DNA from 4 places in the Glutamicibacter sp. 0426 genome. Region 3 is predicted to be linked to each of the others. Evidence: riboswitches for the same ligand, from Rfam matches in the RefSeq annotation. Region 3 holds a riboswitch; each other region holds the start of a gene.
What was found. Region 3 has a riboswitch for S-adenosylmethionine ahead of BKX98_RS07220 (bifunctional o-acetylhomoserine/o-acetylserine sulfhydrylase). Riboswitches for the same ligand answer to the same signal wherever they lie in the genome.
Positions count from the first base shown of each region.

Region 1 (3,051 bases), on a different contig from region 3:
CGCCCAGGTCGGTCAGCTTCTGGTTGGCATCGGCATAGCGTTCGGTTTCATGCTCTTCGCGCACGAAGGCGCGCACCACGCGGATGCCGGTGATCTGCTCGCGCAGCACGCCGTTGATCCCGTCGATGCGGGTCTGCATGTCGCGGAACAACGGCATCAGCTTGATGACCAGCAGGCCGACGACAATGAGCACCAGCGGCACGGATACCCAGACGAGCCAGGACAGCCCCGGGTCTTCGCGGATCGCCATGATCACGCCGCCGATGGACATGATCGGCGCGGTGATCATGAAGTTCAGCGCCATCAGGGTGAGCATCTGGATCTGCTGCACGTCATTGGTGCCGCGGGTGATCAAGGTAGCGGCACCGAACTTGTTGACGTCCTGGGCGGAGAAGGTGGCGACCTTCTCGAAGACCGCCTGGCGGACATCGCGTCCGACGCTCATGGAGGTCTTGGCGCCGAAGTAGACGGCGGCGACGGCGGTGGCCACCTGGATCAGGGCCACCACCAGCATCAGTCCGCCGGTGCGCCAGATGTAGTCGATATCGGCATTGACCACGCCGACATCGATGATCTTGGCGTTCAGGCTGGGAAGGTAGAGCGTAGCCATGGTGGTGGCCAGCTGCAATATGACTACTGCGGCAATCCACCCGGCATAGGGTTTGGAGTGTTTCAAGATGAGCTTGAGAAGCATGTGGAAAATCCTCGCTGGCATCACGCTCTCCGGCATGCTGGGCCTTCGGATTAAGGGCAGCGTGATTGAAGAGCGATTGCCAGTCTAGCGCTCCGCTTGGACACTTAGTATCATCCTTCCGATTGATATTTGCCAACCAGTGATTAACGCCCGATTAACCTCAAGATTCCGGGGATGGTGGCGTTAATCATAGATTATGGAATTAACGCAAAGCGGCTTGGTTTCCGGCGGATTTTCATCCACCGGAAACCAAGCCCCAGTTACGCCTGCACGCTGCCGGGAACCTCGCTGGCGCAGTTCCCTCGGATGTACTTGGACAGGGCCACGGACGGGCGTTCGAAGCCCAGCAGCCGCGGGAATTCCGCCCAGGCTTCGGGCACCAGCTGCACAATGTGCTCAGGGCGCGTCCGCTCTTCCATGATGCTTCGGCCAGTGATCGGGTCCTTGCCGGTCACCCGCAGATATCTCTGGCCAGCCTGCGGGTTTTTGGCGGTGATCCCGAGCAGTTCCAGCCGTCGCCCAAGGAGTTCTTGGTCCCCGACATTTCTGCAGAGCCGGCGGGCATGGTCCAGCGCGGCTTTCAGCCCTGCGTTGACAGCCCAGTACAGTTCCGGGGTGAATCCGGCGGCAATCCAGCGGGCCACGTATTCGTGGATGTGGGGAAGATTCAGGCACAGCAGTCCACCTCGCTGCTTCTCGGCTTCGAAGGCCAGGAATCCCCCTGACTGGAGGGTGCTCGATCCTGCGTGGAAAGGATAGTCCAGCAGCACGCTGTGCCACTTCCGCTCGCCGTCGGTTCCTTGCGGATTCCCTGTTGTGTATTCATGATTGGCGCCCATGTCATCCTCGCGTTCCGTCCAGGCGGCGCAGCATCTTGAAGGATCAGCACCACCGATCGACTTGCCCGGGATGGCTTCCCGGACCGGCTCTTCCCCTGGGGCACCCCGCTCGATGAGGAGGGTTGCCACGCGGCTAGCCAGGTACTTAGCGCCGCGATTCTGTGAGCTTGGTTCGATAGTACTGGGCACCACCGACAGTTCGGCTTGGGCCGGTGCGCAGCACCGGCCCAGCAAGCGATTCGATCAGTTCCCGATTGGCGGCGGCGCCACCTCGTCGTGCTTGGTCTTCTCGCTGTCCTTCTGCTTTTCGGAAGGCACAGTCACGATGATCGACGCGATGGCGATGACCACCATCAGCACGTTGAACAACAGGCCGATGGCGCCACCGAAGCGCAACGCCACATTGTCCTGCCGGCCAATGAACAGGCCCCAGGACTGGATCAGTGCCGGATCCATGGCCTGTCCAGCCACATACAGGGCCGCGGAGATGGCCACGCCGATGGCGTTGCCCAGTGACGAGGCCATCTTGTAGATGCCGGACGCGGAACCCACCTCGCTGTCGGGGACATTGGACAGCGCCGCGTCGGTGGACGGCGTGGCATAGAAGCCCAGGCCGATGCCGAACAGCGTGAACCCGATCACGGAGAGCAAGATGTACTGGTCGATATACAGGAAAGTCATCGAGCACATCAGGATGCCCACACCGGTGATCATCGATCCCCAGAGCATCGGCTTCTTCGGCCCGAAGCGCTGCAGCAGCTTCTCACCCACGCGGATCGTGGCAAGGATGGCCACCAGATAGCCCAAGGTCAGCAGGCCGGACTGCAGCGAGGACATCCCGGCCGCCACCTGGACCAGGCCCAGCGAGACAATCAGCGTGCCTGCCGCGCCATTGAGCAGGAAGTTGGACAGCGTGGCGCCGGTGAAGGTGCCGTTGGAGAACAGCTTCAGGTTCACGAAGGGATTGCGGCTGCGCACCTCGATCTGCAAGAACAGCAGCCCGGTGACCACGAAGATCGCCACGAGCGCGATGCCTCCCAGGCTCAGCCAGCCGATATTCGGACCCTGGGAAATGTAGACGTTGATGGAGACCAGCATGACGATGAAGAAGATGAGGCCGGTGAAGTCGACGCGGCGCTCGGCTGCCGGATCCTGCTCGGCCTTGGATTCCGGGGTGCCCTTGAGCAGGAAGAGCGCCAGCACCGAGAGCACGATGGAGGTCCAGAAGATCGAACACCAGCCCAGGAAGCTGGTGGCCATCAGCCCGCCGAACAGTGCGCAGAACCCGGAACCGCCCCAGGAGCCGATGGACCAGTAGGACAGGGCCGCTGGCGGCCCTTCCCCTCGTAGTAGGTCTTCACCAAGGCCATGGTCGCAGGGATGATGCAGGCGGCGGACAGGCCCTGGACCACGCGGCCGCCCAGCAGCATGGCGCTGGTCAGCCCGCCCAGGTTCTCCGGGGTCAGGGCGATCAGCAGCGAGCCGGCGATGGAAAGCCAGATGCCCAGGTAAAGGATT
Region 1 is NZ_MPBI01000003.1:117,513-120,563, forward strand. It holds gene BKX98_RS08880 (ABC transporter ATP-binding protein) at 1-694, opposite strand, end outside; gene BKX98_RS16825 (hypothetical protein) at 955-1,533, opposite strand; SAM riboswitch class IV at 1,588-1,700, opposite strand; gene BKX98_RS08885 (MFS transporter) at 1,777-2,793, opposite strand; gene BKX98_RS17240 (MFS transporter) at 2,793-3,051, opposite strand, start outside.
Region 1: another riboswitch for S-adenosylmethionine. It lies ahead of BKX98_RS16825 (hypothetical protein); the one in region 3 lies ahead of BKX98_RS07220 (bifunctional o-acetylhomoserine/o-acetylserine sulfhydrylase).

Region 2 (3,051 bases), on a different contig from region 3:
GCTCGATGAAATCTTCGCGGGCGTTCAGCGCACCGTAGGTGTTGAAGTCCAGGTTCCGGTAAACCAGCTGCGCGCCGTCTTCTTCGGCGGCGGCCATGATTGGATCCAGGCCGCTCCAGGCATCGACCGAACCGTTGACCAGCGCGGTGCGGCCATCGGCATGCTGCAGGTTCTGCAGCTTGATGTCATCTTCGCTCAGTCCCGCGGTGTCCAGAGCCTGGAGCAGGAAGAAGTAGGGATCGGTGCCCTTGGTGGCGGCCACGGTCTTGCCTGCCAGGTCTTCAACGGACTCGATCTTTGAATCCTTGTCCACTACCAGGGCTGCCCATTCCGGCTGGGAGTACAGGGCGACGGTCTTGATTGGTGCACCGTTGGAACGGTTCAGCAGCGCTGCGGAACCGGCGGTGGAACCGACATCAATAGCACCGGCGCGAAGCGCCTCATTGGCCTTGTTGGAACCTGCGGACTGGATCCACTCGACGTCAACGCCCTGTTCCTTGGCGGCCGCATCCAGCCATCCCTTTTCCTTGAGCACCAGGCTCAGCGGGTTGTACGTGGCAAAGTCGATGGACAAGGTCTGATCACCGGAGTCGGCCGTAGCGTTTTCGCCAGCGCAGCCGGTCAGGGCAACTGCGCCCATGAGCAAAGCGGCGGCGGACAGTGCGGTGCGGCGGGAGAAGCGGTTCAAGAGCATGGAGAATCCTAGAATTATGCGTGCAAGCGGATGGACGATAGGGCAAAGAGCAAGGATCGCCGAGGATCCAATGCGTTCCCTGGATTAATGGTTGGTTGGGTCGACGCCGAGCAGGCGCAGCAGGTGCAGGCGATCGGCAATGAACTTCTCGTCCGTGTGCCGGCGCGGTTTCCCGGCGGAGATCGCTAGGTCTTCGATGACACCAACCGCGCCGTTCCCGGTGCTGCGTCCCAAGACGATAACGCGGTCAGCCAAGGTCAAAGCCTCGTCCACGTCATGGGTCACCATGAGTACCGTGGTGGGGAATGATGCGTGAATTGAGAGCAGCAAATCCTGCATCTTCAGGCGGGTCAGGGCATCGAGCGCGCCGAAGGGCTCATCGAGAAGCAATACGCCCGGGCGGCGGGCCAGCGCGCGAGCCAGCGAAACACGCTGGGCCATGCCTCCGGAAATCTCCCGCGGGCGCAGGCTGGCTGCATGGCTCAGCCCGGTCAGCTCGATCAGCTCATCAATCAGCGCGTCGCCAGAGGTCTTCTCGGTTCCTGGGGCCAGACCCAGCGCAATGTTCTCGCGCACCGATCGCCACGGCAGCAGCCGTGGTTCCTGGAAAGCAACGGCGCATAGCTCGTTGATGCCGTTGACCTCGTGGGTGCCTGTGCGGATGTCACCGGTGGAGGGGTGGTCCAACCCGGAGACCGAACGCAGCAGCGTGGATTTTCCGCAGCCGCTGGCTCCTAGGATCGCGAGGACTTGGCCGGCTGGAATGTGCAAGTTGATGTCGGCCAGCACGGTGCGGCTTTCCTTCTTTGTGGTGAAGGTCCGCGACACGTTGCTGAATTGGACGTCCAGTGCGGTTGAGGTGGTTGAAGTTGCCTCGGGCGCTGCAATGGTAAGAGCCATATCAATCTCCATCGGTCCTGGCGGTAGCACCGGCCTGCGGAGGTGGAGCTCCGAAGGTGGTTGCTGCGGCGTCAAAGAGCCAGATCTCTCGGCCGCTCGGGATGGTTACCCTTCTATTACAGCGAGTCGAACGATTTGGACGCAAATCTTGCGTAACATGAAAAAATCTTCGACAACTGCGTCACATTGCCCAGAAATTTCGTTATTTATTTTACCTAGGTCCGGTTCGATCGACTGCAAGCCAATCCGTGCAACTCATCTTCGATGGGACGGCGATTAGGCTGTGGGATTTGAGCATAGGCCCTTCCAAATCTGAGGCGAAATATGACTTCGCGGCTTGGAAGCGCCGGATTATTACCGTTACAAATGAATCACGACCCATCCAGAGCGGCTGAGAGATCTGGCTCCACGACGCCGCAGCAACCACCCGAAGAGCGGGACGGTGCTACCGCCAGGACCGATGGAAAGAATTGAGAACCCTTATGCCTATTGGCGAATCACCGAATGCCCCAGGGCTGGACTTCAACCAGCTCAGCGATCCTTCGCAAGCCAGCGCTCTGGAACTGGACGAGTTCGAGGAGCAGCTGCCCACCCGGCAGCTGCTGAAGATCACTCCCGGCCCCGGCGCGGATGAGCAGTACGACCGACTGGCCGAAATCTTCCGCCCGGTCTTCGCCCAGATCGCCGCGACCGCCAAGGACCGCGACCTGAACCGCGTGCTTCCCTTCGAGCAGGTAGGCCTGCTGAACCGCGAGCGCTTCGGCGCACTGCGCCTTCCCGTGGCCGACGGCGGCTACGGTGCGCGGCTGGTGGATGTCTTCCGCCTGCTCATCGAGCTCTCCGAGGCCGACTCCCATGTAGGCCAGCTGTGGCGCGCGCATATCGCCTTCGTCGAGAACGTCTTGGCACTGGAAGACGAGGCGCTGCGCAAGAAGTGGGTGGCCCGCATCGCCGCCGGGCAGATCATCGGCAACGCCTACACCGAGCGCGGCGGCAACGCCCTGGGCACCTTGAATACGAAGGCCAGCTTCGTGGACGGGCGCTGGGTAGTCGACGGCGAGAAGTACTACTGCACCGGCACCATCTTTGCCGACTGGACCACTGTTGCGGTGGCCCACCCTGAGCTTGCCGGACGCCAGATCGCGGTGGTGTCCACCCAGCGCAGCGGCGTCAAGATCCTCGATGACTGGGACGGATTCGGCCAGGGCCTGACCGGAACCGGCACCACCGAATTCCATCAGGTCCCGGTGGACTGCTTCATGCCGCAGCAGCGCAACGACTCCGAAGCGGCGATCTTCCAGCTGGTGCTCATGTCCGTGCAGGCAGGCATCGCCCGCGCCGCGCTGAACGACCTGCGCAGCGCCGTGCAGGCACGCACCCGCATCTTCACCACCGGAACCGGGGTGCCGGTGTACCAGGAACCCCAGGTCCTGCAGCTGGTGGGCGAGGTGTCCGCG
Region 2 is NZ_MPBI01000004.1:78,803-81,853, forward strand. It holds gene BKX98_RS11440 (aliphatic sulfonate ABC transporter substrate-binding protein) at 1-694, opposite strand, end outside; gene BKX98_RS11445 (ABC transporter ATP-binding protein) at 779-1,594, opposite strand; SAM riboswitch class I at 1,600-1,702, opposite strand; SAM riboswitch class I at 1,970-2,061, shown strand; gene BKX98_RS11450 (acyl-CoA dehydrogenase family protein) at 2,077-3,051, shown strand, end outside.
Region 2: another riboswitch for S-adenosylmethionine. It lies ahead of BKX98_RS11445 (ABC transporter ATP-binding protein); the one in region 3 lies ahead of BKX98_RS07220 (bifunctional o-acetylhomoserine/o-acetylserine sulfhydrylase).

Region 3 (3,051 bases):
CTTTGCGGATAAAGTCACCAGGGCACCGTTGCGTGATCAGACGACATCGCTGAACAACCCGCTGAGCACACGCGAGTTCTTTGATTTCACCTACCAGCTTCTGGACATTGTCTTCGCGCTGGTGCCCGTGGTGCTGGCACTCTATCTGATGAAGCGCACGACCGGCCGAACCATCCGTGACATCGGCTTCGACATGCGACGTCCGGGCAAGGACACGATGCTCGGGGCGGGGCTGTTCCTGGCCATGGGCGTGGGGACGCTGGGCGTCTATGCTGCCGGACGGGCACTGGGCGTCACCACAGCACTGTCAGCAGCCAATCTCGGTGATTATTGGTGGAGCGTCCCCGTGCTGCTGCTGTCGGCTGTACGCCATGCAGTGCTCGAAGAAGTGCTGATGCTCGGCTTCCTGTTCACCTATGCCAAGAAGCTGAAGCTGGGACTGTGGAGCACCATTATCGGTTCTGCAGTGCTCCGCGGCAGCTACCACCTCTACCAGGGCGTGGGGCCGATGATCGGTAATATGCTCATGGGCATCGTCTTCGGCTGGGTGTACCAGAAGTACGGCCGGGTGATGCCGCTGGTCATCGCCCACTTCCTGCTCGATGCTATCGGCTTCGTCGGCTACGGGCTGATTGGGCCTGCCATCGGAATCGGCCAGTAGTGCCCGAAGGCCTGCGCCAGCGACGGAAACGCCATTAACGAAAAAGGTAGGTGGGGACGCCATTGTCCCCGCCTACCTGCGTTCGTTTCCGAGTTTCCTACAGCACCACGGTGCCGGACTCGGTTTCAAAGGTTACCGACATGATGCCCGGAGTGCCATTCGGCGCTTCATATTGCATGGTGACGGCGCCCAAATTGACGTTCTGCGGCTGGCCCAGCCAATCCAGCACCCGATCGCGTGAGCCGGCGATGGAGATCTGGCTGATCTCGCCGACAGGCTCCAGCGCCTTGGACGGATGCAACGGCTCGGAGCCTTCATCCCAGGAAATCAGGTACGGGACCTGCGGATCAGCGATCAGGCCCTTGATGCCGATTTGCTGCCAGGTAAGTTCGCGGCCATCCGGGAACTTGCGGTTCCCCGGCACGGACTTGCGGCCCAAGCGGTCTTCGGCACTGGATAGATCCTCCACCGAGACGCACCATCCCATCCATCCGCCGCCGAGCTCCGAGCGGGCGCGCACGGCCTGGCCGAAGGGAGCCTTGTCGCTGGCCGGGTGGTTCAGGACTTCAACCACTTCCAGGTACTGGCCATGCTTGAGCGGGAAGATGACATTGCGTGTTCCGAATCGTGGATGCACGCCGCCCTTGACGAATTCCAGTCCCAGGGACTCGGAGATTCTTTCAGCGGTTGGCAGCAGCCCGTCCGGGCCGCAAGCATAACTTACGTGATCTAGCCTCATCATGTGCCCATCATGGCAACATGTGATGCGAGTCTCTACTTAGGCTCCCCTAAGTGGGCTGATGTTATCGAATACTCTGCGGAAAATCTGCGGAATTCGCGAAATATGACCGATTGAGTCCAATCCTGGTCCACTGCGTTGCAAAGATCTTCGGTTTTCGGGCAAACTGATAGCAGGTCATGAGTTCCAGTAACAAGCCCCGGCTTACTGGGCGGCAACCCTCCAACCGCGGTGGGGTGCCCCGGGTGAAGACCTGGCCCTTGAATGCACAAGGCATCAAGGACAAGCGCGGGTTACCCCCTGGAAGTCGTTTCGATACGGTGCTTCCTGTCGGTGTCTTTTCAGCGGCGTACCCCCATAGTCATGAAACGCTATTTGGAGGAAACCATGAGCAACAACTGGTCATTTGAAACCCGTCAGATCCATTCCGGCCAGACCCCGGATCCGACGACCGGAGCGCGAGCTCTCCCGATTTTCCAAACTACTTCCTTTGTCTTCCCGAGCGCCGAGAGTGCCGCTGCCCGTTTCGCGTTGCAGGAACTGGAACCGATCTACACCCGTATCGGCAACCCGACCACCGACGCCGTGGAAACCCGCATCGCTGATCTGGAAGGCGGCGTTGGCGCGCTGTTGCTGTCCTCGGGACAGGCCGCCACCACCTTCGCCATCCTGAACCTGGCCGAAGCCGGCGACCATCTGGTAGCCAGCCCGAGCCTGTACGGCGGAACCCAGAACCTGCTCAAGCACACACTCAAGCGCTTGGGCATCGAAGTCAGCTTCGTCTCCGACCCGGACAACCTGGACGAATGGCGTGCCGCGGTGCGCCCGAACACCAAGGCCTTCTTCGGCGAAAGCATCTCCAATCCTCGGCAGGACGTGCTGGATATCGAGGGCATCTCGGAGATCGCCCACGAAGCCGGCGTGCCGCTGCTGGTGGACAACACCCTGGCCACGCCATACCTGATCCGCCCCATCGAGTGGGGCGCCGATATCGTGATCCATTCGGCCACCAAGTTCCTTGGCGGCCACGGCAATGCCATCGCCGGGGTCATCGTGGACTCGGGCAACTTCGACTTCGCCAAGGACGCCGAACGCTTCCCGGGATTCAACACCCCGGACGAGTCCTACAACGGCCTGGTCTTCGCCCGCGACCTGGGCATCAACGGCATCCTCGGCGCGAATCTGGCCTACATCCTCAAGGCACGCGTGCAGCTGCTGCGCGATCTGGGTTCATCAGTGGCGCCGTTCAATGCGTTCTTGATCGCCCAAGGCCTGGAAACCCTGTCGCTGCGCATTGAGCGCCACGGCCAGAACGCAGTGGAAGTTGCCAACTGGCTCGAAGCCCGCGAGGAAGTGCAGAAGGTCGCCTACGCCGGCCTGCAGTCCTCTCCGTGGCATGAGCGCGCGCAGAAGTACAGCGATCACGGCGCTGGCTCGATCATCGCCTTCGAGCTGGAGGGCGGCGCGGAAGCCGGACAGGCTTTCGTGGACGCACTGGTCTTGCACTCCAACGTCGCGAACATCGGCGACGTGCGCTCGCTGGTCATCCATCCGGCCTCCACCACCCACGCCCAGCTCTCCGAAGCGGAGCAGATTGCCGCCGGTGTGAGCCCGGGACTGGTGCGGCTGAGCGTCGGGCTGGAAAACATCA
Region 3 is NZ_MPBI01000002.1:375,228-378,278, forward strand. It holds gene BKX98_RS07210 (CPBP family intramembrane glutamic endopeptidase) at 1-661, shown strand, start outside; gene BKX98_RS07215 (VOC family protein) at 759-1,403, opposite strand; SAM riboswitch class IV at 1,576-1,695, shown strand; gene BKX98_RS07220 (bifunctional o-acetylhomoserine/o-acetylserine sulfhydrylase) at 1,788-3,051, shown strand, end outside.

Region 4 (3,051 bases), on a different contig from region 3:
AACAAGTCCAAGTGGACCCCGTTGCCCAGCGAGGGCGATGACGACATCTCCGAACTCGACTACGAGCAGCTGCGCGCGAGCTTCGGCAAATTGCCGAGCCCGGCATTGGCATTCATGCCGATCCTGGTTCCGCTGGTACTGATCTGCGCCGCTTCCATTGCGAAGCTGCCTTCGCACCCGTTCGGCGAGGGCATTGCCCTGGAAATCCTTTCCTTCATCGGTACTCCGGTGATCGCCCTGATCTTCGGCTTGATCTCCGCGACCTTCCTGCTCAGCGGCGACAGCAAGCTGGCGGTCTTCAATGAGCAGATGCATGAAGCCGTGCGCACCGCTGCCCCGATCTTGCTGATCACCGGTGCCGGTGCGGGCTTCGGCGCGGTGCTGGCAGCCTCGGATCTGACCACGATCCTTTCGGATTCGCTCAGCGGCCTGGGCTTGGGCCTGGCGGTGCCGTTCCTGATCGCCGCTGCGCTGAAGTCCGCGCAGGGCTCGTCCACTGTGTCCATGGTGACCACCTCTGCGCTGGTCGCGCCGATGCTCGGCTCCTTGGGTCTGGGTTCGGAACTGGGCATGGTGCTCACGGTCTTGGCCGTCGGTGCCGGTGCGATGGTTGTCTCGCACGCCAACGACTCCTACTTCTGGGTCGTGTCGCAGCTCAGCCGCATTCCGGTGATTACCGCATACAAGACCTTGAGCGTGGCGACCGCCATTCAGGGTACCGCCGCCTTCCTGACGGTATTGCTCCTGGGAGCCGTGCTGCTGTAGCAGGACGCTGGCCCAGCAAGCAATGGATCGCACCATCTGCCGATGGCGCGATCCGTTGCTTTAAGGATGTGTCTGAAAGCGGTAGCCGAAGAGCGACGTCCTGCCCGCTAGATGCCTCGCGCGGCCTGGTTCGCTTTGGCAGCCGAGACCATCAGCAACACGATAATGGCCAGATAACCTGCGCCGGTCGTGGCGAAGGCGAAACCGAACTGGCCCAGCACGCAGAGGATCGCTGCACCGGACAACATGGCCCAGCCGGCCCAGGAAGCCGCGGCCACCAGCGGCGCAGCCCGCCGATGCCCTGCCAACCAGGCCTCGTCGCTGGCCAAGGTGTGGCGCGTCCTGATGCCGATGGCCGCATTGCGCGCGAGCTTTCCATCCCGGGCCATGGGTGCGAGGAGCGCTGCCACCAAAGTGATGGCCAGCAACCCGAACATGAAGGAGATGACGCTTGCTGGATCCACGTTCCACCTATCCTGCCTATTCGCCGTGAACAGCCATCCTATTCGGAAGTTGCGCAGTTCCCGAGTTCAAATTTCGTCATGCAAGTGTCATATGAAGGCCGCGCAGCCATCGATCAGGCAAGCAGGTGGCTCGAAGATGACGTATTTTGTCCTGCCGTTCCCTCGCATGACAGTGCCCTTCCGTGACTGCTGCCGGCAGTGGTTGACTCGGAGCACAACCCATCCAGAGCGGCTGAGAGACCTGGCTCCGCGACGCCGCAGCAAGCCTGCATCCCGCAGGTAGTGCTAACGCCAGGATCGATGGAATCGCAGGGACCCTGCGTCCTTCGGAACCTGCAACGCAAGGGAGAAGAAGATGACAGTGCAAGATACCGTACAAGACACCGGACTACGCCGAGTTCCCTACTATGGGAACGCCAGCGAAACCGAGCTGGAGCAGTGGCGCGAAGTTGCCCAGCAGGTGGCAGGCACGCTCGCACAAGACGCCCTGGAACGCGACCGCAAGAACCAGCAGCCATTCGCCGAGGTGCAGCTGCTGCGCGAAGCCGGCTTGCTGAACCTTTTGGTGCCTGCAGAATTCGGCGGAGCAGGAGCCCACTGGGAAACGGCATTCGACGTGGTCCGCATCCTGGCGGCGGCCGATGGATCCATCGCGCAGCTGCTGGCCTACCACTACATCAACCAGTCGGGCATTGCCTTCTATGCTCCGGCGGGGGCGCAAGGCAAGTGGTGGCAACGCACCGTGGAAGGCGGGTGGCTCTGGGGCGATTCGGTGAATCCGGTTGACCCGGATCTGACGCTGAGCGTCGAAGGGGATGGGTACCGGCTGAACGGGGCCAAGCGGTTCTCCACTGGTTCCGGTGTTGGCGAGGTCATCGTCATCAACGCGCTGGTCCAGGGCGGGGAATACGACGGGCAGATTCTCGCCTTCGTGCTGCCCCGCGACATCGAAGGACTGGAAATCGTTGACGACTGGGACTACCTGGGCCAGCGGCTCAGCGCATCCAACTCGCTGAAGTACCACAACGTCAGGCTTGAAGCCGAGGACTTGCTCGGATTCGTCACCGACGAACCGGTGTCCACCTTGCTCACCCCGGGCATCCAGCTGGCTTTCGCCAATTTCTACCTGGGCATTGCCGAAGGAGCGCTGGAGCGTGGCAAGCAGATCCTGCTGGGCCGCAAGAACGCCTGGCTGTTCTCGCAGGCCGACACCTACGCCCAGGATCCGATTTTCCAGCGGATCGTCGGGGAGCTCAAGGCCCGCACCGCCGCGGTGGCGGCGCTGACCGAGAAGCTCGGCCGGAAATTCGATGCCTTGCTGTCGAAGGCCGGAGACGTCACCCAGCCCGAGCGGGCCGCGCTGGCAGTGGAAATTGCCGAAGCCAAGGTGGTTTCCACCGAGGTGGGCGTCGAGGTGGCGAACCGGATCTTCGAGGTGACCGGATCATCCTCGACCGCGAGCTCGGTGGGCCTGGACCTGTATTGGCGCAATGTGCGCACCCACTCGCTGCATGACCCGGTGGACTACAAGAAGATCGAGGTCGGCGCGTACTTCCTGCGCGGAGAATCCCAGCCGCTCTCGCTCTACACCTAGAAATTCCCACGGATTGGACTGAACGATGACTGTACTTGCAACTGGCACTCGGCTTGCAGGGCTCAAAGCCCGTTTTGCCCCGCTCTTCGCGGACATCGCGCAGGGAGCTGCCGAACGCGACCGCACCGGCGAACTGCCCTACCAGGCAGTCGCGGACCTGGCTGCCGCCGGCTTCGGCGCAATCCGGGTTCCGGAATCGCACGGCGGGGCCGGGGCGACCCTGCCTGA
Region 4 is NZ_MPBI01000003.1:316,066-319,116, reverse strand. It holds gene BKX98_RS09810 (GntP family permease) at 1-765, shown strand, start outside; gene BKX98_RS09805 (SdpI family protein) at 873-1,229, opposite strand; SAM riboswitch class I at 1,446-1,536, shown strand; gene BKX98_RS09800 (acyl-CoA dehydrogenase family protein) at 1,585-2,823, shown strand; gene BKX98_RS09795 (acyl-CoA dehydrogenase family protein) at 2,849-3,051, shown strand, end outside.
Region 4: another riboswitch for S-adenosylmethionine. It lies ahead of BKX98_RS09800 (acyl-CoA dehydrogenase family protein); the one in region 3 lies ahead of BKX98_RS07220 (bifunctional o-acetylhomoserine/o-acetylserine sulfhydrylase).